2 regions of the Micrococcus sp. 093350064-1 genome follow, and region 2 is predicted to be linked to the other one. Evidence: predicted binding sites of a transcription regulator. Region 2 holds the regulator's gene; the other holds the start of a gene.
The links. The regulator HrcA, encoded in region 2, represses chaperone genes, less so after heat shock. The targets are predictions, from matches to a motif close to TTNGCACTCGNNNNNNNCGAGTGCNAA.

Region 1: groES (co-chaperone GroES) is a predicted target of HrcA. The motif match lies at 6,601-6,627, and genes of this name have one in related genera.

The regions. Positions count from the first base shown of each region.
Region 1 is NZ_JBSEYU010000002.1:289,520-304,719, forward strand. Features, by position in the region: gene ACUW6W_RS03475 (THUMP-like domain-containing protein) at 1-856, shown strand, start outside; gene ACUW6W_RS03480 (siderophore ABC transporter substrate-binding protein) at 1,027-2,091, shown strand; gene ACUW6W_RS03485 (ABC transporter permease) at 2,088-3,146, shown strand; gene ACUW6W_RS03490 (iron chelate uptake ABC transporter family permease subunit) at 3,139-4,227, shown strand; gene ACUW6W_RS03495 (iron ABC transporter ATP-binding protein) at 4,224-4,979, shown strand; gene ACUW6W_RS03500 (hypothetical protein) at 5,185-6,162, opposite strand; gene groES (co-chaperone GroES) at 6,804-7,100, shown strand; gene groL (chaperonin GroEL) at 7,209-8,816, shown strand; gene ACUW6W_RS03515 (BCCT family transporter) at 9,264-10,889, shown strand; gene ACUW6W_RS03520 (dicarboxylate/amino acid:cation symporter) at 10,891-12,324, opposite strand; gene guaB (IMP dehydrogenase) at 12,510-14,054, shown strand; gene ACUW6W_RS03530 (GuaB3 family IMP dehydrogenase-related protein) at 14,147-15,200, shown strand, end outside.
Region 2 is NZ_JBSEYU010000003.1:168,737-177,220, reverse strand. Features, by position in the region: gene lepA (translation elongation factor 4) at 1-1,639, shown strand, start outside; gene hemW (radical SAM family heme chaperone HemW) at 1,640-2,920, shown strand; gene ACUW6W_RS04695 (DUF4870 domain-containing protein) at 2,936-3,355, opposite strand; gene ACUW6W_RS04690 (DUF3097 family protein) at 3,450-4,310, opposite strand; gene hrcA (heat-inducible transcriptional repressor HrcA) at 4,482-5,495, shown strand; gene dnaJ (molecular chaperone DnaJ) at 5,571-6,704, shown strand; gene ACUW6W_RS04675 (16S rRNA (uracil(1498)-N(3))-methyltransferase) at 6,701-7,462, shown strand; gene ACUW6W_RS04670 (PhoH family protein) at 7,503-8,484, shown strand, end outside.

The DNA.
Region 1 (15,200 bases), on a different contig from region 2:
CGGCCACCGCGGTGCGCGTGTGGTGCACGGCGACGCCGTGGCCTGGGCCCGCGCCCACGTGCCCGCCGAGGCGGACGCGGTGTGGCTGGACCCCGCCCGCCGTCAGGTCGGCGGGGGCGGGTCCGCGCGCGTGTTCGACCCCGAGGCGTTCTCCCCGCCCCTGAGCGTCGTGACGGACATCGCCGCGACGGGCGTGCCGGTCGGGGTCAAGCTCGGCCCGGGGCTTCCGCACGAGGCCGTGCCGGAGGGCGCCGAGGCCGAGTGGGTGAGCATCGACGGCGACGTCGTGGAGGCCGCCCTGTGGTTCAACGCGGCGGCCCGCCCCGGGGTGCGGCGGGCGGCGCGCGTCATGACCGTCCGGGGTGGGGAGACGACGACGGCGCAGCTCGTCTCCGGCGCGGACTTCGGCGACTCGCCCGAGGTCGAGGCCGTGGGGGAGGAGGGCATGGCAGGGCTCGTCGGCGCGGTCCTGCACGAGCCGGACGGCGCGGTCATCCGGGCCGGACTCGTGACGGACCTGGCCGTGTCCTGGCCCGTGCCGACGCGGCAGCTGGACCCCCACCTGGCCTACCTCGTCGCGCCCGAGCCCGTGCACGACGGCCTGGCCCGCGCCCATCGGATCGAGGCGGTGCACGGCTTCCACCTGGCCTCCCTGCGGCGCTGGGCGAAGGAGACCGGGGTGGGCCGGCTGGACGTGAAGAAGCGGGGCATCCGCGAGACGCCCGAGGAGGTGCGTCGCGCCGTCCTCGGCGGGGCGAAGCCGGGCCGGCGTGGCGGGGCCGGACGGCACGCCACCCTCGTGCTGGCGCGCGTGGGTCGGTCGCGGTTCGCCCTCGAGGTGACGCCGTTGGACTGACGGGGCTCGAGGCCGCGGGCCCCGGGCGGCGGGAGCCGTCGAACCCCCGTTGGGGGATTACGGCACCCTCGTGTACGGTATTCGACTGAGGCAAGGCTCACCTCCACGGGAGCGCGCCCACCACCCCGACTGCTCATCCCGGGGCAGCCCCGCCGCCCAGAAGGAGAACCATGCCGCGTTCCGTCAGCGCCCCCCGCCTCGCCCGTCTCGCCCTGACCTCGGTGGCGGCCCTCGCCCTCGTCGGCTGCTCCGCCGGCGGCGCGGCCACGGGCTCGTCCTCCGCGAGCGCCTCCGGCGAGTCATCGGCCTCCGCGAGCGCCGCCGGCGGCTCCTCGGCCGCCTCGGGCGGCATCGCGACCGGGGTCACCGTCACCGACATGTCCGGCGCCGAGGTCACCCTGCCGGAGGAGGTCGACTCCGTCATCGCCACGGACAACCGCATCTTCCGCACCCTGGACGACTGGGGCGTCGAGCTGTCTGCCGCGCCGAAGCAGATCATGTACAAGGGCGAGGGCGGGCCCTCCTACCTCCAGGACGACTCGGTCGCCGACATCGGCAACCACCGGGAGCCGGACATGGAGCTGTTCGTCACGGCCGAGCCGGACGTCGTGTTCAACGGCCAGCGGTTCAACGAGCGCAAGGCCGAGATCGACGAGCTGACCGGCGACGCCGCCGTCGTGGACACGGACTTCGACGTCACGCAGACCCCCATGGACGAGGGCCTGAAGGAGCTGACCACCCTGCTGGGCGAGGCCACCGGCCACGAGGCCGATGCCGAGAAGCTCATCGCCGACTTCGACGCCGCCACCCAGCGCGCCAAGGACGCCTACAACCCCGAGCAGACCGTCATGGGCCTCATCGCCTCGGGCGGCGAGCTGTCGTACGTCGCGCCCAGCACCGGTCGCGCCATCGGCCCGTTCTTCGACATGCTGGGCCTGACCCCGGCCCTCGAGCAGTCGGGCACCGACAACCACCAGGGCGACGACATCTCCGTCGAGGCCATCGCGAAGTCGAACCCGGACTGGCTGATCGTCATGGACCGCGACGCCGCCATCGGCGAGGAGAACGCCACCGCCGCCGAGCTGATCGAGCGCTCCGAGGCCCTCCAGGACGTGACCGCGGTGAAGGAGGGCAACATCGTCTACCTGCCCGCCGACTTCTACGTCGCCGAGGACATCCAGAACCACACCACCGTCATGGAGGACCTCGCGAAGGCCTTCGAAGGCGCGCAGTGATCCTCGACGTGCGTCACCACGTCGCCGACGCCCCGCCCCGGCTCGAGGAGCCGGGGCGGGGCGACCGCGTGTGCTGGGTCCCGCCCGCCGTCCTGCGGCCCGAGCGCACCCGCTGGCAGCGCACCTGGCCGCTGCTGGTCGGCGTCGTGGTGACCGCGGCCCTCGTCGTGGTCTCGCTGTTCGTGGGCGTGTACGACGTCGGCGCGGAGGGCGGACGCGAGATGTTCGCCATCACGCGCGTGCCGCGCACGGTCGCCCTCGTGCTGGCCGGCGCCTCGATGGCGATGTGCGGGCTGATCATGCAGCTCATGACGCAGAACCGCTTCGTGGAGCCCAGCACCACGGGCACCACCGAGTGGGCCGGTCTCGGCCTGCTGGTGACCATGGTGCTCGTGCCGGGGGCGGGCCTGGTGACCCGGATGGCCGGGGCCATCCTCTTCGCCTTCGTCGGCACCCTCGTGTTCTTCCTCTTCCTGCGGCGTGTGCGCCTGCAGTCCTCCCTCATCGTGCCGATCGTGGGCATCATGCTCGGCGCCGTCGTGGGCGCCGCCTCGACGTTCCTCGCCCTCCAGACGGACATGCTGCAGCAGGTGGGCGCGTGGTTCGCGGGCTCGTTCACCTCCGTGGTCCGCGGCCGGTATGAGCTGCTCTTCCTCGTGCTGATCGTGTGCGTGGCGGTCTTCGTCATCGCGGACCGCTTCACCGTGGCCGGCCTCGGCAAGGACGTCGCCACGAACGTCGGCCTCAACTACGACGCCGTGATCCTCACCGGCGTGGCCATGGTGGCCGTGGCCACCGGGGTGGTCACCGTGGTGATCGGGGCCCTCCCGTTCCTGGGGCTCGTGGTCCCCAACCTCGTGTCCATGGTCCGTGGCGACAACCTGCGCACGAACCTGCCCTGGGTGGTCATGGTCGGCGTGTGGATCGTGATCGTCTGCGACCTGATCGGGCGCACCGTGATCGCCCCGTTCGAGGTGCCCATCTCGCTGATCCTGGGCCTCGTGGGCGCGATCGTGTTCCTCGCCCTGCTGCTGAGGCAGGCCAAGCATGGTTGAGCCGCTCGCGACCGCCCCGGGTCGCATCCCCGCCCCGCCCGGCGGCGCCACCGCGGCCGGGCCCGTCGACGCCGACGCCCCGCGCCGGTCCGGCGCGTTCGTCACCGCCGCCGACCGCCGGAGGTATGCGGTCGTCGTCGCGGTGCTGGCCGTCGTCGCCGTGCTCTCCACCGCCGGGGTCCTGCTCTGGGGCAACGGGGCCGAACCCGGTTCGCGCGCGTTCTGGATGATCGCGCGGATGCGCGTGGAGTCCCTGGGCGTGATCGGCATCGTGGCGCTGTGCCACTCCTTCGCGACCGTCAGCTTCCACACGGTGACGGGCAACCGCATCATCACGCCCTCGATCATGGGGTTCGAGGCGCTCTACACCGCCGTGTCGACCGCCGCCGTGTACGTGCTGGGGGCCGCGGGCGTCGCGGTGCTGACCGGGGTGGGGCCGTTCCTCGCCCAGGCCGCGCTCATGGTGGCGCTGGCGACGGCCCTGTACTCGTGGCTGCTCTCCCGGCCCTACGGCAGCGTCCATCTGATGCTGCTCGTGGGCGTGGTGCTGGGCGGCGGGCTGGCCGCGCTGAGCACGTTCATGCAGCGACTGCTGGACCCGAACTCGTTCGACCTGCTGAGCGCGCGGCTCTTCGGCAACATCTCGAACGCCCGGACCGAGTACGTGGCGATCGCCGCGCCCATCGCCGTCGTCGTGTGCGCGCTGCTGTGGCTGCGCTCCCGCCGCCTGAACACGGTGGCGCTCGGCGCCGACGCCGCGACCAACCTGGGCCTGCACCACCGGCGCGAGCTCATGGTGACGCTGCTGCTGGTCTCCGTGCTGATGGCCATGACCACCGCGCTCGTGGGCCCGATGACGTTCCTCGGCTTCCTCGTGGCGACGCTGGCGTACAGCCTCGTCGACACCCACGACCACCGGTTCATCCTCCCGGTGGCGGCGCTGGCCGGGTACGCGGTGCTCACGAGCGCCTACTTCGTGCTGCGGCACGTGTTCTACGCGGGGGGTGCGGTCACGGTGGTCATCGAGCTGATCGGCGGCATCACCTTCCTGGTCGTCGTGATGAGAAAGGGACGTCTGTGATCGAGCTGCGCGGCGTGGTGAAGCGCCACAGCGACGAGGTGTGCATCGGGCCCGTGGACCTGGACATCCAGGCCGGGGGAGTGACCGCGCTCGTGGGGCCCAACGGGGCGGGCAAGTCCACGCTGCTGACGATGATCGGCCGGCTGCAGGACGCCGACGCCGGGACGATCGCCGTGGGCGGGCACGACATCACCACGACGCCGTCCCGGAGGATCGCGCAGACCCTGTCCATCCTGCGGCAGGAGAACCACTTCGTGACGCGGCTGACCGTGCGACAGCTCGTGGGGTTCGGGCGCTACCCGTACACGCGCGGCCGGCTGACCCTGGAGGACGAGCGGCACGTGTCCGACGCGATCGACTTCCTCAACCTCGGCCCGTTCGAGAACCGGTACCTCGACCAGCTCTCGGGCGGCCAGCGGCAGCGCGCGTACGTGGCGATGGTGCTGGCGCAGAACACCGAGTACGTGCTGCTGGACGAGCCGCTGAACAACCTGGACATGCAGCATTCGGTGCAGATGATGCAGCAGCTGCGTCGGGCGGCCGACGAGCTGGGCCGGACCGTGGTGATCGTGCTGCACGACATCAACTTCGCCGCCCACTACGCCGACCGGATCGTGGCCATGGGCGACGGCCAGGTGGTGGAGACCGGCACCCCGGCCGAGATCCTGTGCCCTGAGGTGCTGGAGCGGATCTTCAAGACCCCCTGCAGCGTGGTGGACGGACCGCACGGGCCGCTGGCCGTGTACTACTGAGCGGGGCGACGGTGAGGCCGGCCCGGGTCGGTCCGGGCGGGGGTCGGGTGCCCGGCCGACGCGAGCGTTCCGTGGGCAGAACCCGCCGGGTCTCGCCTTCCGGGGGCAGAACCCGCGTGTTTCCAGGTTCCGTGGGCAGAAGCACCCTCGCTTCTGCCCACGGAACCCCTGCGCATGGACGGCAGGGCCATACGCGACGACGACGTCAGGCATCCCAGCCGTTCGAGACCTGTGCCCGTCGTCTGAGGACGGCCTCGATCACCCGCGCGTATCCCTCGCCGACGTCCCGGCTCGTGACGTGCAGGGTCATCTGCCCACGCTCCGCGTAGTACTGGTCTCGCCGGGCGTCCCGGGCGTGTTGCTCGGCACTCCGGTGCACCTCGCCGTCGTACTGGAGGACGAGCCGGCAGTCCTCGAACCACAGATCGGCCTCGGGGGCGTCCCGCCGCCCGGGGTCGAACACGTGCTGCAGCGTCGGCTCGCCCAGCCCCGCCTCGACGAGCGCCAGCCTCAGCCGGGTCTCCTGCGGCGAGTCGGCACCCACCCGTACGCGCTCGAGCGCCGCCGTCGCCCGCGGTCTTCCGACGAACCGCCCGAGCGGCCGCATCGCCTCGTGCAGCGCGGTGACCGTGGTGATGGGAGGCCGCCGGCCGCGCGGGGACCAGGGGTGACGGACCAGGTGGTCACCCGCCGACACGAGGGATGCCTCGTCCCAGGGGTGGCCGATCGAGCACAGATCGAGCCAGGTCCGTTCCGGCGTCGTCACCCGTAGCCCGAGCACGGAGGTGACGTGGCCGGCGGGCAGGGGTCTGCGGTGCTCCATGACGCCGGGGATCCGCGCCCGTGCGGTGCCGCGGTGCAACGTGATCTCGACGGCGGCGCGTCGCGTGGCCCCGCCCGGGGGAAGCGGGAGGCCGTGGAGGTGCGCCGCCGTCTCGTGGGAGAGAACGGCGTCGGGACGGGACCGCAGGAGGGCGGTCAGCAGGTCGAGGCCGACCCCGTGGTGCGGCGGCGGGAGCCCGGCAGACTCCCAGGTGCGCAGCGGCATGTCACGGCGACGGTGGATGCCGCGGGCGAGGCGGAGGACGTCGGACCGCCGCACCCGGCTGGGCGGCAGACCGCGTTCGAGCACGTCGCGGGTGGTGAAGACGGGGACGAGGGGGAGATCGGGGGCGAAGGACATGGGTCGACCTTGACGCGGTCGGCCTGACGACGGCCGGGCGGGCCGCGTGTCTGTGCACACCGGCGCGGGGTGGGCCGGCTGTGCAGGACTCGGCGGCGGCCGGTTGTCCCGCCGGGACGACGTCGTCATGGCTCGGTGGGCAGAACTGCGAGGAGTTCCGCCCACGCAACATCCGTGGGCAGAAGAGAGGGCGCTTCTGCCCACGGAGATCGAAAACCTGCGGATGCTGCCCACGCGATGGGCGGGGGTGTGGTTTCTGCCCACGGAGGGGGGAGGGGGGAGGGCGGGGAGTGGGGGAGGGACAGGTTGCGGGCCGCAGTCGTGACCACTCCGTATGCTCCCGGGCCCGGGCCCGGAACCCGCCCCGCCCGCCGCCCCACGGCATCCCACCGCACCGCGCCCCGCGCCCTCCGCCCACGGCGGACGGCGGGGACACGGCTGGCACTCATGTTGAAGGAGTGCCAGAACCCGGAGTAGAGTGGGCACTGGCACTCGGGGGTACCGGGTGCCAATGCCCGAGGTGGACCGTCCGGCACCGCGACGACGGAGGGTCTGACGCCCGTGGCGCACCCGCAGACCACAGCATCAGCGGTCCGGCGAGCCCGCCGGAGCCGCACGTCGACGAAGAAGGAGTGTGCAGCATGTCTGTCTCCATCAAGCCCCTCGAGGATCGCATCGTTGTCCGCCCCCTGGAGGCCGAGCAGACCACCGCGTCGGGCCTCGTGATCCCGGACACCGCCAAGGAGAAGCCGCAGGAGGGCCAGGTCGTGGCCGTGGGCCCGGGCCGGGTCGCCGAGAACGGCAACCGCGTGCCGGTCGACGTCGCCGAGGGTGACGTGGTGCTGTACTCCAAGTACGGCGGCACCGAGGTCAAGGTCGGCGGCGAGGAGTACCTGGTGCTCTCCGCCCGCGACGTGCTGGCCGTCGTCACCAAGTGACCCCGCCGCGACGGGCCCGGTGAGCGGCGCGCACCGCACCGGTGCGCGCGCCCCGGGCCCCTCGCGTCCCCGCACCCCCTGACTCCCTGAACGAAAGGAGCGTCCGTCATGGCCAAGCAGCTGGCTTTCAACGACGACGCACGCCGCGCCCTCCAGGCCGGCATCGACAAGCTCGCCGACACCGTCAAGGTCACCCTCGGCCCCAAGGGCCGCAACGTGGTGCTCGACAAGGCGTGGGGCGCCCCCACCATCACCAACGACGGCGTCACGATCGCCCGTGAGGTGGAGCTGGAGGACCCGTACGAGAACATGGGCGCCCAGCTCGCCAAGGAGGTCGCCACCAAGACCAACGACATCGCGGGCGACGGCACCACCACCGCCACCGTGCTGGCCCAGGCCCTCGTGAACGAGGGTATGCGCCAGGTCGCCGCCGGCGCCGCGCCGGGCGAGGTCAAGAAGGGCATCGAGGTGGCCGTGGCCGCCGTCGAGCGGCGCCTGCAGGAGAACGCCCGCCCGGTCGAGGGCCAGGAGGTGGCCCACGTGGCCGCCATCTCGGCCCAGAACGACGAGGTCGGCGAGCTGCTGGCCCGCGCGTTCGACACGGTCGGCACCGACGGCGTCATCACCATCGAGGAGTCCTCCACGACCTCCACCGAGCTGGACGTCACCGAGGGCATGCAGTTCGACAAGGGCTTCCTGTCCCCGTACATGGTCACCGACGCCGAGCGTCAGGAGGCCGTGCTCGAGGACGCCTACGTCCTGATCAACTCGGGCAAGATCTCCAACGTGCAGGAGCTGCTGCCCCTGCTGGAGAAGGTCCTGCAGGCCAACAAGCCGCTGTTCGTGATCGCCGAGGACGTCGAGGGCGAGGCCCTGTCCACCCTCGTGGTCAACAAGATCCGCGGCACCCTGAACGTCGTGGCCGTCAAGGCCCCGGGCTTCGGCGACCGCCGCAAGGCCATGATGCAGGACATCGCGATCCTCACCGGCGCCCAGGTCGTCTCCCCGGACCTCGGCATGAAGCTCGAGCAGGCCGACCTGGACGTGCTCGGCTCCGCCCGCCGCATCACCGTCACCAAGGACGAGACCACCATCGTCGACGGCGGCGGTGCGGCCGAGGACGTCGAGGCCCGGGTCGCCCAGATCAAGGCCGAGGCCGCCGCGACCGACTCCGACTGGGACCGCGAGAAGCTCCAGGAGCGCCTCGCCAAGCTCTCCGGCGGCATCGGCGTGATCCGCGTGGGCGCCGCCACCGAGGTGGAGCTCAAGGAGCGCAAGCACCGCATCGAGGACGCCGTGTCCTCGACCCGCGCCGCCCTCGAGGAGGGCATCGTGGCCGGCGGCGGCACCGCGCTCATCAACGCGCTGACCGCGCTCGACACCGACGCCGACGTCCAGGCCCTGACCGGCGACGCCGCCGTGGGCGTGGACATCGTCCGCAAGGCCCTGAAGCAGCCGCTGCGCTGGATCGCCCAGAACGCGGGCGAGGACGGCTACGTGGTGGTCTCCAAGGTCGCCGAGCTGGAGCCGAACCACGGCTTCAACGCGAAGACCGGCGTCTACGGCGACCTGATCGCCGACGGCGTGATCGACCCGGTCAAGGTGACCCGCTCCGCGCTGGCCAACGCCGCCTCCATCGCGGCCCTCGTGCTGACCACCGAGACCCTCGTGGCGGACAAGCCCGCCGAGGAGGACGAGGCCGACCACCAGCATTGACCCCTGAGTCGGCCCTGACGCGGCCGGTCGACGACGACGGCCCCTCGCCCGCCCGGGTGAGGGGCCGTCGTCGTGCGGGCGGGAGACGACCGCCGTCCGGGGCGCCCCCTAGGGTGTGCCCATGGACACACCCACGCCGCCCCGTCCCACCGGGTCCCACCCGACCCGGACCCCGGCCCGGCCACGGCTGCGCCGCTTCGTCCGGGAGTTCTCCTATCCGCACGGCATCCACCCGGCCCTCGTGCCGGGCGTGTCCGTGGAGGACCGCCGGGTGCGCTACGGCGTGGACCGGGCGATCCTCACCGTCGTCGGCCTGCTGGTGGTCGGCTTCGTGGTGTGGGGCGTGCTGCAGCCGGACGCCGTCCTGGCCGTCTCGAGCGCGGCCCTCGACTGGGTGATGCTCCACGCCGGCTGGCTGTTCGCCCTGCTGGCCATCGGGATGGTGTGGTGTTCCTGCTGGCCCTGGCGTTCTCCCGGTACGGCGAGATCCCGCTGGGCCTGGACGGGGAGAAGCCGGAGTACTCCACGGCGAGCTGGTCGGCCATGCTCTTCGCGGCCGGCATCGGCATCGGCACCATCTTCTTCGGCCCGTACGAGCCGCTGACCTACTACCTGGCCCCGCGCCCGGGGGCGTATGAGGCGGGGAGCGAGGAGGCGGTGACGGGCGCGCTGGCCCAGGCCGCGCTGCACTGGGGCGTGAACGCGTGGGCGATCTACGCGATCGTCGGCCTGTCGGTCGGCTACGTGTCCTACCGCCGGGGTCGGGTGCCGCTGATGAGCTCGATCATCGCGCCGCTGTTCGGCGACTCCCAGCGCAGCGACTCGGTCGGCGCGCGCCTGATCGACGGGCTCGCGATCATCGCCACCCTGTTCGGCACGGCGGCCTCGCTGGGCATCGGCGCCCTGCAGATCGGCCGCGGCGTGCAGATCGTCTCGGGCTGGTCCGCGCCGGGGAACACGGTGGCGCTGGGGATCATCGTGGTGCTCACGATCGGCACCATCTTCTCGGCGGTGTCCGGTGTGGCCCGCGGCATCCGGTGGCTGTCCAACATCAACATGCTGCTCGCCCTCGGCCTGGCGCTGTTCTTCTTCGTCGTCGGCCCGACGGCGTTCCTGCTGAACATCGTGCCCGGCGTCCTGATGGACTACGTCTCCTCCGCCCCGGACGCCCTCGGCGCCTCGATGGCCGAGGGGGAGGACATGCAGGAGTTCCTCTCCAGCTGGACGATCTTCTACTGGGCGTGGTGGGTCAGCTGGGCCCCGTTCGTGGGCGTGTTCATGGCGAAGATCTCGAAGGGCCGGACCATCCGCCAGTACGTCCTCGGCGCCCTGTTCATCCCGGCCGCGGTGATCGTCGGCGCGTTCACGATCATCGGCGGCACCACCATCTGGCTGCAACGGACGCAGGGCTCCGTGGCGCCGGACGGCACGGCCGCGTCGCTGCCCGCGCCGGCGGAGATCTTCTGGGTGGTCCTGGACCAGCTGCCCGGCGGCGGGCTGGTGGCCCCGGTCGTGATCGTCATGCTGGCGGTCTTCTTCATCACGACGGCGGACTCCGCCTCGATCGTGAACTCGCAGCTCTCGCAGCGCGGCGCCCCGGCCCCGCGCCGCACGATCACGGTGTTCTGGGCACTGTGCATGGCGGGCATCGCCGTCGTGATGCTGCTGACCGGCGGCGACACCGCGCTCACCGGCCTGCAGAACCTCATCACCATCACGGCGCTGCCGTTCACCGTGGTGCTCGTCCTCATGGCGGTCGCGCTCCAGCGCGAACTGGCCAACGACCCCTTCGCGATCCGTGACCGGTACCAGCGGGCCGCCGTCGAGAAGGCGACGGTGCGGGGCCTGGTGGAGTACGGGGACGACTTCGCGTTCACGGTGGAGCGCACCCCGCCGGGCAGCTGGTACGCGGCCGGCGAGGGATTCGACTCCACCGCCGCGGAGATCACCGACTGGTACCGCCGCACGGACGAGGACGGGAACCCCGTGGACGACGACTACGTGCTGGGCGAGTACCTGGACGAGGGGGACGGCGCGGACGGGCCCGCCGGAGCGGGCCCGTCCGGTCGCTGACTCAGGCGCGCGGCTCCGAGGTGCCGACGAGCTGGGCGCGGGAGTCGGCGGTCGCGTGGGCGCGGGCCTCGACGATCTCCTCCTCGTCCTCGCCGAAGATGTCGCCGCGCGGGGCGTCGTAGCGGTCCCGGTCGAGGATGCCCTCCTGGGAGGCCACGAGGGCGGGGATGAGGGCCTGGCCGGACACGTTGAGGGCGGTGCGGCCCATGTCCACGATCGGGTCGACGGCCAGGAGCAGGGCCATGCCCTCGAGGGGCAGCCCGGCGGTGGACAGCGTGAGCGTGAGCATCACGGTGGCGCCGGTGGTGCCGGCGGTCGCGGCGGAGCCCAGCACGGACACGAGTGCCACGAGGGCGTACTGGCTCAGGCTCATGTCGATCCCGTAGAACTGGGCGATGAACACGGCGGCCACGGCCGGGTAGATCGCGGCGCAGCCGTCCATCTTGGTGGTGGCGCCCAGCGGGACGGCGAAGGAGGCGTAGCCGGTGGGCACGCCGAAGTTGCGCTCGGCCACCCGCTGGGTGACGGGCAGCGTGCCGAGGGAGGAGCGGGAGACGAAGCCGAGCTGGAACGCCGGCCACACGCCGGTGAAGAACTGCTTGACGGAGAGCCCGTGCAGGCGCGCCAGCACCGGGTACACCACGAGCATCACGAGGGCCAGGCCCACGTAGATCGCCACCACGAACTTGGCCAGCGTGCCCATCGTGGACCAGCCGTACGAGGCCACGGCGTTGCCCAGCAGGCCGATGGTGCCGATCGGGGCCAGGCGGATGATCCACCACAGCAGCTTCTGGATGATCGCGAGCACCGAGCGGGAGAACGTGAGGAACGGGGCGGCCTTCTCGCCGACCTTGAGCGCGGCCACGCCCACGACGATCGCGATCACGAGGATCTGCAGCACGTTGAACGTGGGGGAGGAGGCGAGCGCCCCGTCCTCGCCCGCCGTGGTCTTGACGGTCAGGCCGAGGAAGTTCGCCGGCACCAGGGAGGTCAGGAAGTCGAGCCAGCCGACGTCCTTGGCCTGGTAGGACGCCGGCGCGGTCTGGCCGGTGCCCACGCCCGGCTGCAGCGCGACGCCGACGGCGAGGCCGATGAGCACCGCGATGAGGCTCGTGATGGCGAACCAGAGCAGAGTCTTGGCGGCCAGGCGGGCCGCGTTGGTCACCTGGGCCAGGTTGGCGATGGAGGCGACGACGGCGAAGAAGACCAGCGGGACGACCGTGGCCTTCAGCAGGCTGATGTAGATGCTGCCGACGGTGGCCAGCGTCTCGCCGAGCCAGGTCGGGTGCTCGGAGGTGTGCCCCGTCGCGCGGGCGATCAGGCCCAGGACGAGGCCGAGGACGAGGGCGGCGGCGATCTGCCAGCCGAAGTTCGACGTCCAGGCGGGGAGCCGGCGTCGGGGCGCCGGTGCGGGGGAGGACTGTGCGGTGCTCATCCGGGGAGGTTAGGCGGTCCAATACCACGGCGCCGAAACGGATTGCGCCATGTGACGTCGTGGTGACGTCCGTCTCGCCCCCGCGTGGCCCAGCGCGGGGGCCCTGTGACGTGGCCCGCACCCGGGTCGCCGGTTTGACCCCCGGGCATAGAATCGCGGAAACACCCGTCCCGAAAGGCGCCTTCGTGACCAACACCAGCACCGGTCCCAGCCCCGAGCCCGTCCACTCCTCCTCGGATCCCTTCGGCTTCTTCGGCCTCACCTACGACGACGTCCTGCTGCTGCCCAACGCCACCGACGTGATCCCCGCGGACGCGGACCCGGGCACCCGGCTGACCCGCAACATCCGCTTGAACATCCCCATCGTCTCCGCGGCGATGGACACCGTGACCGAGGCTCCGCTGGCCATCGCCATGGCCCGCCAGGGCGGCATGGGCATCATCCACCGCAACCTGTCCATCGAGGACCAGGCCCGCCACGTGGACACCGTGAAGCGCTCTGAGTCGGGGATGATCAAGGACCCCGTGACCATCGGCCCCGACGCCACGCTCGCGGACTTGGACGAGCTGTGCGCCCAGTACCGCGTCTCCGGCCTGCCGGTGGTGGCCGAGGACATGACGCTGCTGGGCATCATCACCAACCGCGACACCCGCTTCATCCCGCGCGAGGAGTGGGCCACCCGCACGGTGGACACCGCCATGACCCGCATGCCGCTGGTCACCGCGCAGGAGGGCGTCTCGCGCGCCGAGACCATCCGCCTGTTCTCCCAGAACCGTGTGGAGAAGCTGCCGCTCGTGGACGATGCGGGCCGGCTGACCGGCCTGATCACCATCAAGGACTTCGACAAGGCGGAGCAGTACCCGGACGCCGCGAAGGACGACGAGGGCCGGCTGCTCGTCGGCGGCGCCGTCGGCTTCTTCGGCGACGGCTGGGAGCGCGCCATGGCGCTCGTCGAGGCGGGTGTGGACGCCCTCGTGGTGGACACCGCGAACGGCCACACGCACGGCGTGCTGGACATGATCGCGCGCCTGAAGAAGGAGAAGGCGGCCGCGCACGTCGACGTCATCGGCGGTCAGGCCGCGACCTACGCGGGCGCCAAGGCGATCGTCGACGCCGGCGCGGACGCCGTGAAGGTGGGCGTGGGCCCGGGCTCGATCTGCACGACCCGTGTGGTGGCCGGCGTCGGCGTCCCGCAGATCACCGCCATCTACGAGGCGGCCAAGGCCACGCGCCCCGCGGGCGTCCCGCTGATCGCCGACGGCGGCCTGCAGCACTCCGGTGACATCGGCAAGGCCCTCGTGGCCGGCGCCGACTCGGTGATGCTCGGCTCCCTGCTGGCCGGCACGGCCGAGTCCCCGGGCGACCTCGTGTTCTACCAGGGCAAGCAGTTCAAGACCTACCGTGGCATGGGCTCCCTGGGCGCCATGCAGACCCGCAACGGCACGCGCTCCTTCTCCAAGGACCGCTACTTCCAGGCGGACGTGCCGGACGAGGACAAGCTGATCCCCGAGGGCATCGAGGGCCAGGTGCCGTTCCGGGGCCCGATCGCCTCGGTGGTCCACCAGCTCGTGGGCGGCCTGCGCCAGACGATGTTCTACACGGGCGCGTCCACGGTGGCCGATCTCAAGGAGAACGGCCGCTTCGTGCGCATCACCGCGGCGGGCCTGAAGGAGTCCCACCCGCACGACATCATGATGACCGTCGAGGCCCCGAACTACCGTTCGCGCTGACCCGCACGTCGGTTCCGGGGGGGCCCCCGGACGGGGCGGCGCCGACGACACGGTCGGAGCCGCCCCCGTGGCGCCTGGGCTAGGCTGGCCCGGTGACGAACCAGATTGAGATCGGCCGCGGCAAGCGCGGCCGCCGGGCCTTCTCCCTCGACGACGTGTCCGTGGTGCCCGCGCGGCGCACCCGGGATCCCCAGGATGTCAGCCTCACGTGGCGCATCGACGCCTACACGTTCGACATGCCCGTGATCGGTGCGCCCATGGACTCCGTGATGAGCCCGGAGACCGCCATCGCGATGGGGCGGCTGGGCGGTCTCGGCGTCCTCAACCTCGAGGGCCTGTGGACCCGCCACGAGGACCCGCGCCCGCTGCTCGAGGAGATCGCCGCCCTCGAGGCCGGCCCGGCCGGGACCGAGGCCACCCGCATGCTGCAGGAGGCCTACGCGGCCCCCATCCGCCCCGATCTGATCACCGAGCGCCTCGCGCAGATCCGCGAGGCCGGCGTCGTCGTCGCGGGCTCGCTGACCCCGCAGAACACGCAGGAGTTCTACCGCACCGTCGTGGCGGCGGGTGTGGACCTGTTCGTCATCCGCGGCACCACCGTCTCGGCCGAGCACGTCTCCTCCACCCAGGAGCCGCTGGACCTCAAGCAGTTCATCTACGAGCTGGACGTGCCCGTGATCGTGGGCGGGGCGGCCGGCTACACGCCGGCCCTGCACCTGATGCGCACCGGCGCGGCCGGCGTGCTCGTCGGCTTCGGCGGCGGCGCGTCCACCACCACGCGCCGCGCCATGGGCATCCGTGTGCCGATGGCCACGGCCATCTCGGACATCGCCGAGGCGCGCCGCGACTACATGGACGAGTCCGGCGGCCGCTACGTGCACGTGATCGCCGACGGCGGCGTCTCCACCTCGGGGGAGATCGTCAAGGCGATCGCCATGGGCGCGGACGCGGTCGTCCTGGGCGCCGCCCTGGCCCGCGCCACCGACGCCCCCGGCGGCGGCTGGCACTGGGGCCTCGAGGCCGTCCACCCGGAGCTGCCGCGCGGGCACCGCACCCACGTGGGCCAGGTGGCTCCGCTCGAGGAGGTCCTGTGGGGGCCCGGCCGCCACGCGGACGGCACGTCCAACCTGATGGGCGGCCTGAAGC
Region 2 (8,484 bases):
GCGCATGCCCTGGTCCGTGGACGGGGTGGACTACGCCCTGAACATGATCGACACCCCCGGGCACGTGGACTTCACCTACGAGGTCTCCCGCTCGCTGGCCGCGTGCGAGGGGGCGATCCTGCTGGTGGACGCCGCCCAGGGCATCGAGGCGCAGACCCTGGCGAACCTCTACCTCGCCATGGAGCACGAGTTGGAGATCATCCCCGTGCTCAACAAGATCGACCTGCCCGCCGCGGATCCGGACCGCTACGCGGCCGAGCTGGCCTCCCTGATCGGCTGCGATCCCGAGGACGTGCTGCGCGTGTCCGGCAAGACGGGCGTCGGCGTCGAGGAGCTGCTGGACCGCGTGGTCCGCGCCGTCCCCAGCCCGGAGGGCGACGCGGACGCCCCGGCCCGCGCGATGATCTTCGACTCCGTGTACGACACCTACCGGGGCGTCGTCACGTACGTGCGCGTCGTGGACGGCCGGCTCTCCCCGCGGGAGAAGGTCCGCATGATGTCCACGGGCACCACCTACGAGCTCCTCGAGATCGGCGTCTCCTCCCCGGAGCCCGTACCCACGAACGGTCTGGCCGTGGGCGAGGTGGGCTACCTCATCACCGGCGTGAAGGACGTGCGGCAGTCCAAGGTGGGCGACACGGTCACCAACCACGCCCACCCGGCCGAGCAGTCCCTGGGTGGCTACGAGGACCCCAAGCCCATGGTGTTCTCAGGCCTGTACCCCATCGACGGCTCGGACTATCCCGTGCTGCGTGACGCCCTGGACAAGCTCAAGCTCAACGACGCCGCGCTCGTCTACGAGCCGGAGACCTCGGTCGCGCTGGGCTTCGGCTTCCGCGTCGGCTTCCTCGGTCTGCTGCATCTGGAGATCGTGCGCGAGCGCCTCGAGCGCGAGTTCGGGCTCGACCTCATCTCCACCGCGCCCAACGTGGTCTACGAGGTCACCCGGGAGGACCGTGAGGTCGTCACCGTGACCAACCCCTCCGAGTTCCCCGAGGGCAAGATCCTCGAGGTGCGCGAGCCCATGGCCTCGGCCACGATCATCGTGCCGGCCGAGTTCATCGGCGCCGTCATGGAGCTGTGCCAGGCCAAGCGCGGCAACCTCAAGGGCATGGACTACCTCTCCGAGGAACGGGTGGAGATCCGCTACTGGATCCCGCTGGCCGAGATCGTGTTCGACTTCTTCGACCAGCTCAAGTCCCGCACCAAGGGGTACGCCTCGCTGGACTGGAAGGCCGACGGTGACCAGGCGGCCGACCTCGTCAAGGTGGACATCCTGCTCCAGGGCGAACAGGTGGACGCGTTCTCCTCCATCACCCACAAGGACAACGCCTATACGTACGGCGTGATGATGACGGGCAAGCTCAAGGAGCTGATCCCGCGCCAGCAGTACGAGGTGCCGATCCAGGCCGCCATCGGCTCGCGCATCATCGCCCGCGAGAACATCCGCGCGATCCGCAAGGACGTGCTCTCCAAGTGCTACGGCGGCGACATCTCCCGCAAGCGCAAGCTGCTCGAGAAGCAGAAGGAGGGCAAGAAGCGCATGAAGATGGTGGGCCGGGTCGAGGTCCCGCAGGAGGCCTTCATCGCCGCCCTGTCCTCGGACGGCGCCGGCGCCGACCAGGCGGCGAAGAAGTAAGTGCCCGCCCTGCCCCTCGGCGAGCCGGTCCCCGACGACGGCCGGCTGCCGGCCGACGTCGGGCAGCGGGTGCGCGCGGCCGCCGGCGACGGCGCGGCGCGCACCTTCAGCCTGTACGTCCACGTGCCGTTCTGCACCGTGCGCTGCGGCTACTGCGACTTCAACACGTACACGGCCGTCGACCTCGGCCCCGGCGCGGGCCGCGGCGACTACTGGGAGTCGGCGGTCGCGGAGCTGGACTTCGCCGCGGACGTGCTCGCGTCCTCGGACGTGCCCGCCCGCCCGCTGCACACGGTGTTCTTCGGCGGCGGCACGCCCACGCTCCTGCCGGCCGCGGACCTCGTGCGCATCCTCCAGGCGGCGGTGGACCGGTTCGGGATCGCGCCCGGCGCGGAGGTCACCACCGAGGCCAACCCGGACACCATCACTCCGGAGTACGCCCGTGAGCTCGCGGCCGGCGGCTTCACCCGCCTCTCCCTGGGCATGCAGTCCGCGGTGCCGCACGTGCTCGCCACGCTCGAGCGCACCCATCGGCCCGAGTCCGTCCCCGCCGCCGTCGCCGCGGCCCGCGAGGCCGGCCTGGAGGTGTCCCTGGACCTGATCTACGGGACCGCGGGAGAGTCCCTCGCCGACTGGCGGGCCACGCTCGAGGCCGCCGTCGCCCTGGCCCCGGACCACGTGAGCGCGTACTCGCTGATCGTGGAGGAGGGCACCAAGCTCGGGGCCCAGGTGGCCCGCGGCGAGGTGGCGGACGTGGACCCCGACGACCAGGCGGACAAGTACCTGCTCGCCGAGGAGCTGCTCGGCGCCGCCGGCTACCGCTGGTACGAGGTGTCCAACTGGGCGCGCGACCCGCAGGGCTCCGGGGTCCACCGCGCGCGGCACAACGTGGCGTACTGGGAGGACCAGGACTGGTGGGGGATCGGCCCGGGAGCGCACTCGCACCTCGCCGGCGTCCGGTTCTGGAACGCCAAGCACCCCGCCGCCTACGCGCAACGGCTGGCCACGGGGGTCACCCCCGCCGTCGGCCGCGAGCGGCCCGACGCCGACGCGCGGCGACTCGAGCGCATCATGCTCGCGGTGCGCACGGTGGACGGGCTCCCGACCGCGGAGCTCGTCTCGGAGACGCCGGGGGAGGCCGCGCGGATCCGCGGGGCGATCGCCGAACTCATCGCCGCGGGCCTGCTGGACGGGCGTGCCGCCGTCGACGGGCGCATCATCCCCACGCTCGAGGGGCGGCTGCGCAACGACGCGATCGTCCGGGCGCTGGCCGGCTTCTGACCGGCCGGCCCCGGGTCAGCGCAGGATGCGCAGGTTGAACGGGTACCGGAACGGACGGCCCTTGGACACGTGCGAGGCGCCCATCACGCCGTAGACCGCCATGGCGGCCCACGTGAGCGCGCCGAGGATCGCGAAGATCGGGCCGACCACCGGCAGCAGGGACAGGAAGAAGAACAGGAGCGTGATGAGCGTGGGCGGCCCGGAGAAGTTCAGGGCCTCGCGCGACTCCTGCGAGGTGAACGGGCCGCGGTCGCGGTAGAGCAGCCACACGACCAGCGGGCCGAGCACGCCGAACGCCAGACTGAGGTGGGCCAGCGCCGCGCGGTCACGGTCCTGCTTCGCCGTGAGCGGGGCGCCGCGGCCGCCGGCCGAGACGAGCCAGGCGGGCGGGCCGTGGCCGGTGCGGCCGGCGTCGGGCTGCGCGCGGGTGTTCACGAGGGGCTCCTCCTGGATCGCGGGACCCGCGCGCCGGGGACCGGGCGCAGGGCATGGGCCAGCATAGCGCGGGCGGGCGGTGGCCGCGCCGAGATCAGTGCTCGGGTGCTGCGGTGAGGAAGTCGATGAGCTCCTCCACGCGGCCCAGCAGGGACGGCTCGAGGTCCGCGTACGTGGTGACGTGGGAGAGCAGCCGCTTCCACCCCAGCCCCGTGGCCTCCTTGCTCCCGTGCGGCCAGCCCAGTCCCCGCAGGATCCCCGTCTTCCAGTCCTGCCCCTTCGGCACGACGGGCCACGCGGGGATGCCGAGGACGGAGGGCTTGATGACCTGCCAGACGTCCACGTAGGGGTGGCCGAGGATGAGCACGTTGCCCGCGGCCCCCGGCACGCGCATGGCCTCGGCCGCGAGGCGCTCCTCCTTGGACCCGGTGACGAGGTGGTCCACGAGGATCCCGAGCCGGCGCCGCGGGCCGGGGGCGAACGTGCGGATCGCCCCGGCGAGGTCGTCCACGCCGTGCAGGGGCTCCACGACGATGCCCTCGAGGCGCAGGTCCTCGCCCCACACCTTCTCCACCAGCTCGGCGTCGTGCACGCCCTCCACCCAGATGCGTGAGGCGCGGGCGGTGCGGGCGCGCGCCCCCTCGACCCGTCGCGAGCCGGAGGCGGTGCGGGCCGGCGCCGCCGGGGCCGCGGCGGTCGGGGGGACCAGGGTCACGGGCTCGCCGTCGATCCAGAAGCCGCCGCCGAGGGGGAAGCCGCGGCGCACGCCGCGGTGGTCCTCCAGGACCACCACGTGCACGCCGCCGGAGCGCTCGATGCCGATCACGGCCCCGGTGAACCCGGAGGCCACGTCCTCGACCACCGTGCCGGGGGCGGCGGGCACATCGGGGACGGTCCGGGCGGGGCGGCGCGTCAGGTCGTCGTGGCCCGCGGGGCCCCAGCTGCTCCAGTCCATGGGAGAGCACGGTAGCAACGGGGCCGGGCGATCACCGTGAGCGAAGCCGTGCGGACCGGTCGGGTGGTCCACCCGGGTCGGACGGTAGCATTGGCACTTGACCCGCCGGAGTGCCAGTCAGGGGCACCTCCGGGGTCGCCCCGGATCCCGACGGACCAGAGGAGGACCGAGATGTCGGAGCAGCCCCGCCGCCTGCAGGTGCTCCAGGCGATCGTGGAGGACTACGTGGCGCTGCGCGAGCCCGTGGGCTCCAAGGCGCTCGTGGAACGGCACGCCCTGGGCGTGTCCTCCGCGACCGTGCGCAACGACATGGCGGCGCTCGAGGAGGAGGGCCTCATCGTGGCCCCGCACACCTCCGCCGGGCGCGTCCCCACGGACAAGGGCTACCGCGTGTTCGTCGACCGCCTCTCCGAGGTGAAGCCGCTGTCCCCGGCCGAGCGCCGGGCCGTGAGCACCCTGCTGGACCCGGAGACGGACACCGAGCACATGATGGAGTCCACGGTGCGCCTCCTGGCCCAGCTGACCCAGCAGGTCGCCGTCGCGCAGTTCCCCCACGAGGACGGCTCCACGATCCGCCACCTCGAACTGGTCTCCCTCACGCCCACGCGCCTGCTCGTGGTCCTCATCCTGTCCACGGGACGGGTGGACCAGCGGCACGCCGTCCTGGACCGGCCGGTCGACGAGGCGGAGCTGTCCGTGCTCCGCGGCCTCCTGCTGGACGCCCTGCTGGGGCTCGGTCCGGTGCAGGCGGCCGCCGTGATGGACGACGTCGTCACCCGGGTCCGCCCGGAGCACCGGCCGGCCGCGGCCCTCGTGGCCGCGGCCGTCCAGGACCTGCTCGAGGCCGGCCGGCAGGACCGCATCGTCCTGGCCGGCACCGCCAACCTGGCCCGCTCCCCGGGGGACTTCGGCGCGTCCATCGGGCCGATCCTGGAGGCGCTCGAGGAGCAGGTGGTGCTGCTGCGCCTGCTCACGGAGATGGAGCAGGACGCCCACGGGGTGTCCGTGCGGATCGGCTCCGAGAACGCCGGATCGCTCGCGGACACCTCGGTGGTCGCGGCCGCCTACGGCCCCGGCGCCGTGGCGAAGCTCGGCGTCATCGGTCCGACCCGGATGGACTATCCGGGCACCATGGCCGCCGTCCGGGCGATCGCCCGCTATCTCTCCCGCATCCTGACCACCTGACGTGCCTCCGCGCGTCCTGGCGGGCCCCGTCCCGCACCGCCCCACGTCCCGCTCGCCCCGAGAGGAATCCCCACCGTGACCGACCACTACGAGACGCTCGGCGTCAGCCGTGACGCCAGCACCGAGGAGATCCGCCGCGCCTACCGCAAGCTCGCGCGCACCCACCACCCGGACGTCAACCCCGACCCGGAGGCGGCCGAGCAGTTCAAGCGCATCTCCCACGCCTATGAGGTGCTCTCGGACGAGGACCGGCGTCGGGCCTACGACACGACGGGCAATGAGAACGGCCAGGCCGGCTTCCCGGGCGGCTTCGGTGGGGCGGGCGGCTTCGGGGGCTTCGCCGACATCTTCGAGACCTTCATGAACGCGGCCGGCCAGGGCGGCCGCGGTGGCCCCGCCAGCCGCGCCCGCCGCGGCCAGGACGCGCTGGTGATCGCGCGGATCGACCTGCGCGACGCGGTCTTCGGCGGCGAGCAGACCATTGAGCTGGACACGGCCGTGCGCTGCGAGCGGTGCGGGGGCTCGTGCTGCGAGCCCGGCACCCAGCCGGAGACCTGCCAGACCTGTCAGGGCCACGGCATGATCCAGCGCCCCGTGCGGTCGCTGCTGGGCACCGTCATGGCCACCGAGGCCTGCCCCGCCTGCCAGGGGTTCGGCACCGTCATCCCGACGCCCTGCCACGAGTGCGACGGGCAGGGCCGCGTCCGCACCCGGACGTCGCTGACCCTGCGCATCCCCGCGGGCGTGGACGACGGCACCCGCATCCACCTCGCCGGCCGCGGCGAGGCCGGCCCGGGCGGCGGCCCGAACGGCGACCTCTACGTGGAGATCGCGGTCCGCCCGGACGAGACCTTCCGCCGCGAGGGCGACCACCTGGCCACCACCGTGACCGTCCCCATGGCGGCCGCGGCCCTGGGCACCACCGTCACGCTGGACACCCTGGACGGCAAGCAGTCCGTCAGCCTGGACCCGGGTGTGCAGTCCGGCCACGTCGAGGTCCTCCAGGGCCTGGGCGTCGGCCGCCTGCGCGGGCAGGGCCGTGGTGACCTCAAGGTGGACGTGGTGGTCACCACGCCCACCGACCTGGACGACGAGCAGCGCCAGCTCCTGGAGCGCCTGGCGGAGGTGCGCGGCGAGGAGGTCGTGCACGGCGCACCCCAGGCCAGGGGCATGTTCGCCCGGCTGCGGGAGAACCTGAGGAACCTGTGACCGCCCCCCTGTTCCACCTCGAGCCGGGCGCTCTGGCCGGCGCGAGCGCCGGCGTGGAGGTCGTCTTCGGTGGCCCCGAGGCCCGCCACGCCGCCGCGGCCATGCGCCTGGCCCCCGGGGAGGCCGTGATCCTGGCCGACGGGTCGGGCACGCTCGGCCACGGCACCGTGCTCGCGGCCGCCCCGGACGGGGTGTCCGTGCGGCTGGACGCGGTGGCGGAGGAGCCGGCACCCACCCCGGCGCTCGTGCTCGTCCAGGCCCTCGCCAAGGGCGATCGGGACCTCATGGCGGTCCAGGCCGCCGTCGAGCTCGGCGTGACCGCCGTGGTGCCCTGGGAGGCCGAGCGCTCGATCGTCCGCTGGAAGGGCCCCAAGGCCGCCAAGGCCCGCCAGAAGTGGGCGGACACGGCCCGCGCGGCCGCCAAGCAGGCGCGTCGCGCCCGGGTGCCCGCGGTCCGGGACCACGTCTCCGGGACGGCGGTGGCCGGGCTGGTCCAGGACGACGACGGCGGCCGGCTCGTCCTCGTGCTGCACGAGGACGCGGAGCACGGGGTGTCCTCGGTGCCGGCGGAACGACTCTCCGAGGCCGCCGAGATCGCCGTCGTCGTGGGCCCCGAGGGCGGGATCGGCGCGGCCGAGCTCGAGGCCTGCGTGGCAGCGGGGGCCGTGCCGGTGCGGCTCGGCCCGCACGTGCTGCGCGCCTCCACGGCCGGCCCCGCCGCCCTCGCCGTGCTCCAGCACCGGCTCGGCCGCTGGTGAGCCCCGGCAGGACCGCGCACCGACGCCTAGACTGGATTCGATGTCCCGCCCCCGCGACCCCGAGGTGATCCGCCCCATCGTGACCGTGCCCCCCACGACCCCGACCCCGCCCGCCACTGCGCACGAGGGCGTCGCGTTCGAATCCGCCGACCTCATGGTCCGCACCCTCGGACCGCAGGACGCCCTGCTGCGGATCCTCGGCGGCGTGTTCCCCACCGTGGACGTCACGGTCCGCGACCAGCGGCTGGACCTGGCCGGGCCGGTGGCCGACGTGGCCACGGTGCGGCGCGTCGTCGAGGACCTGCGCTCGATCGCCCGCCGCGACCAGGCGGTCACCCCCGAGGTGATGGGCCAGGTCGTCCATCACGTCCGCGGAGCCGCCACCGGGCGCGGCGCGGGTCAGCTGCACCTGGACTCGATCCTCTCGGGCCGGGGTCGCCGCATCCGCGCGAAGACCCTGCACCAGCAGGACTACGTGGAGGCGATCGACCGCTCCACCGTCGTCTTCGGCGTCGGCCCGGCCGGCACCGGCAAGACCTACCTGGCCATGGCCAAGGCCGTGCAGGCGCTGCAGGCCAAGGAGGTCAACCGGATCATCCTCACCCGCCCGGCCGTCGAGGCCGGCGAGCGTCTCGGCTTCCTGCCCGGTGGGCTCTCCGAGAAGATCGACCCGTACCTGCGTCCCCTGTACGACGCGCTGCACGACATGATCGAGCCCGAGTCGATCCCGCGGCTCATGGAGGCCGGGACCATCGAGGTCGCCCCGCTGGCGTACATGCGCGGCCGCACCCTGAACGACGCGTTCGTGATCCTCGACGAGGCCCAGAACACCACCGGTGAGCAGATGAAGATGTTCCTGACCCGACTCGGCTTCGGTGCGCGCATGGTCGTCACGGGTGACACCTCGCAGGTGGACCTGCCGCGCGGCACCCAGTCCGGCCTGGCCCAGGCCGTCGAGGTGCTCGAGGGGATCGAGGGCCTGGAGGTGGTCCGCTTCGACTCCTCGGACGTGGTCCGGCACT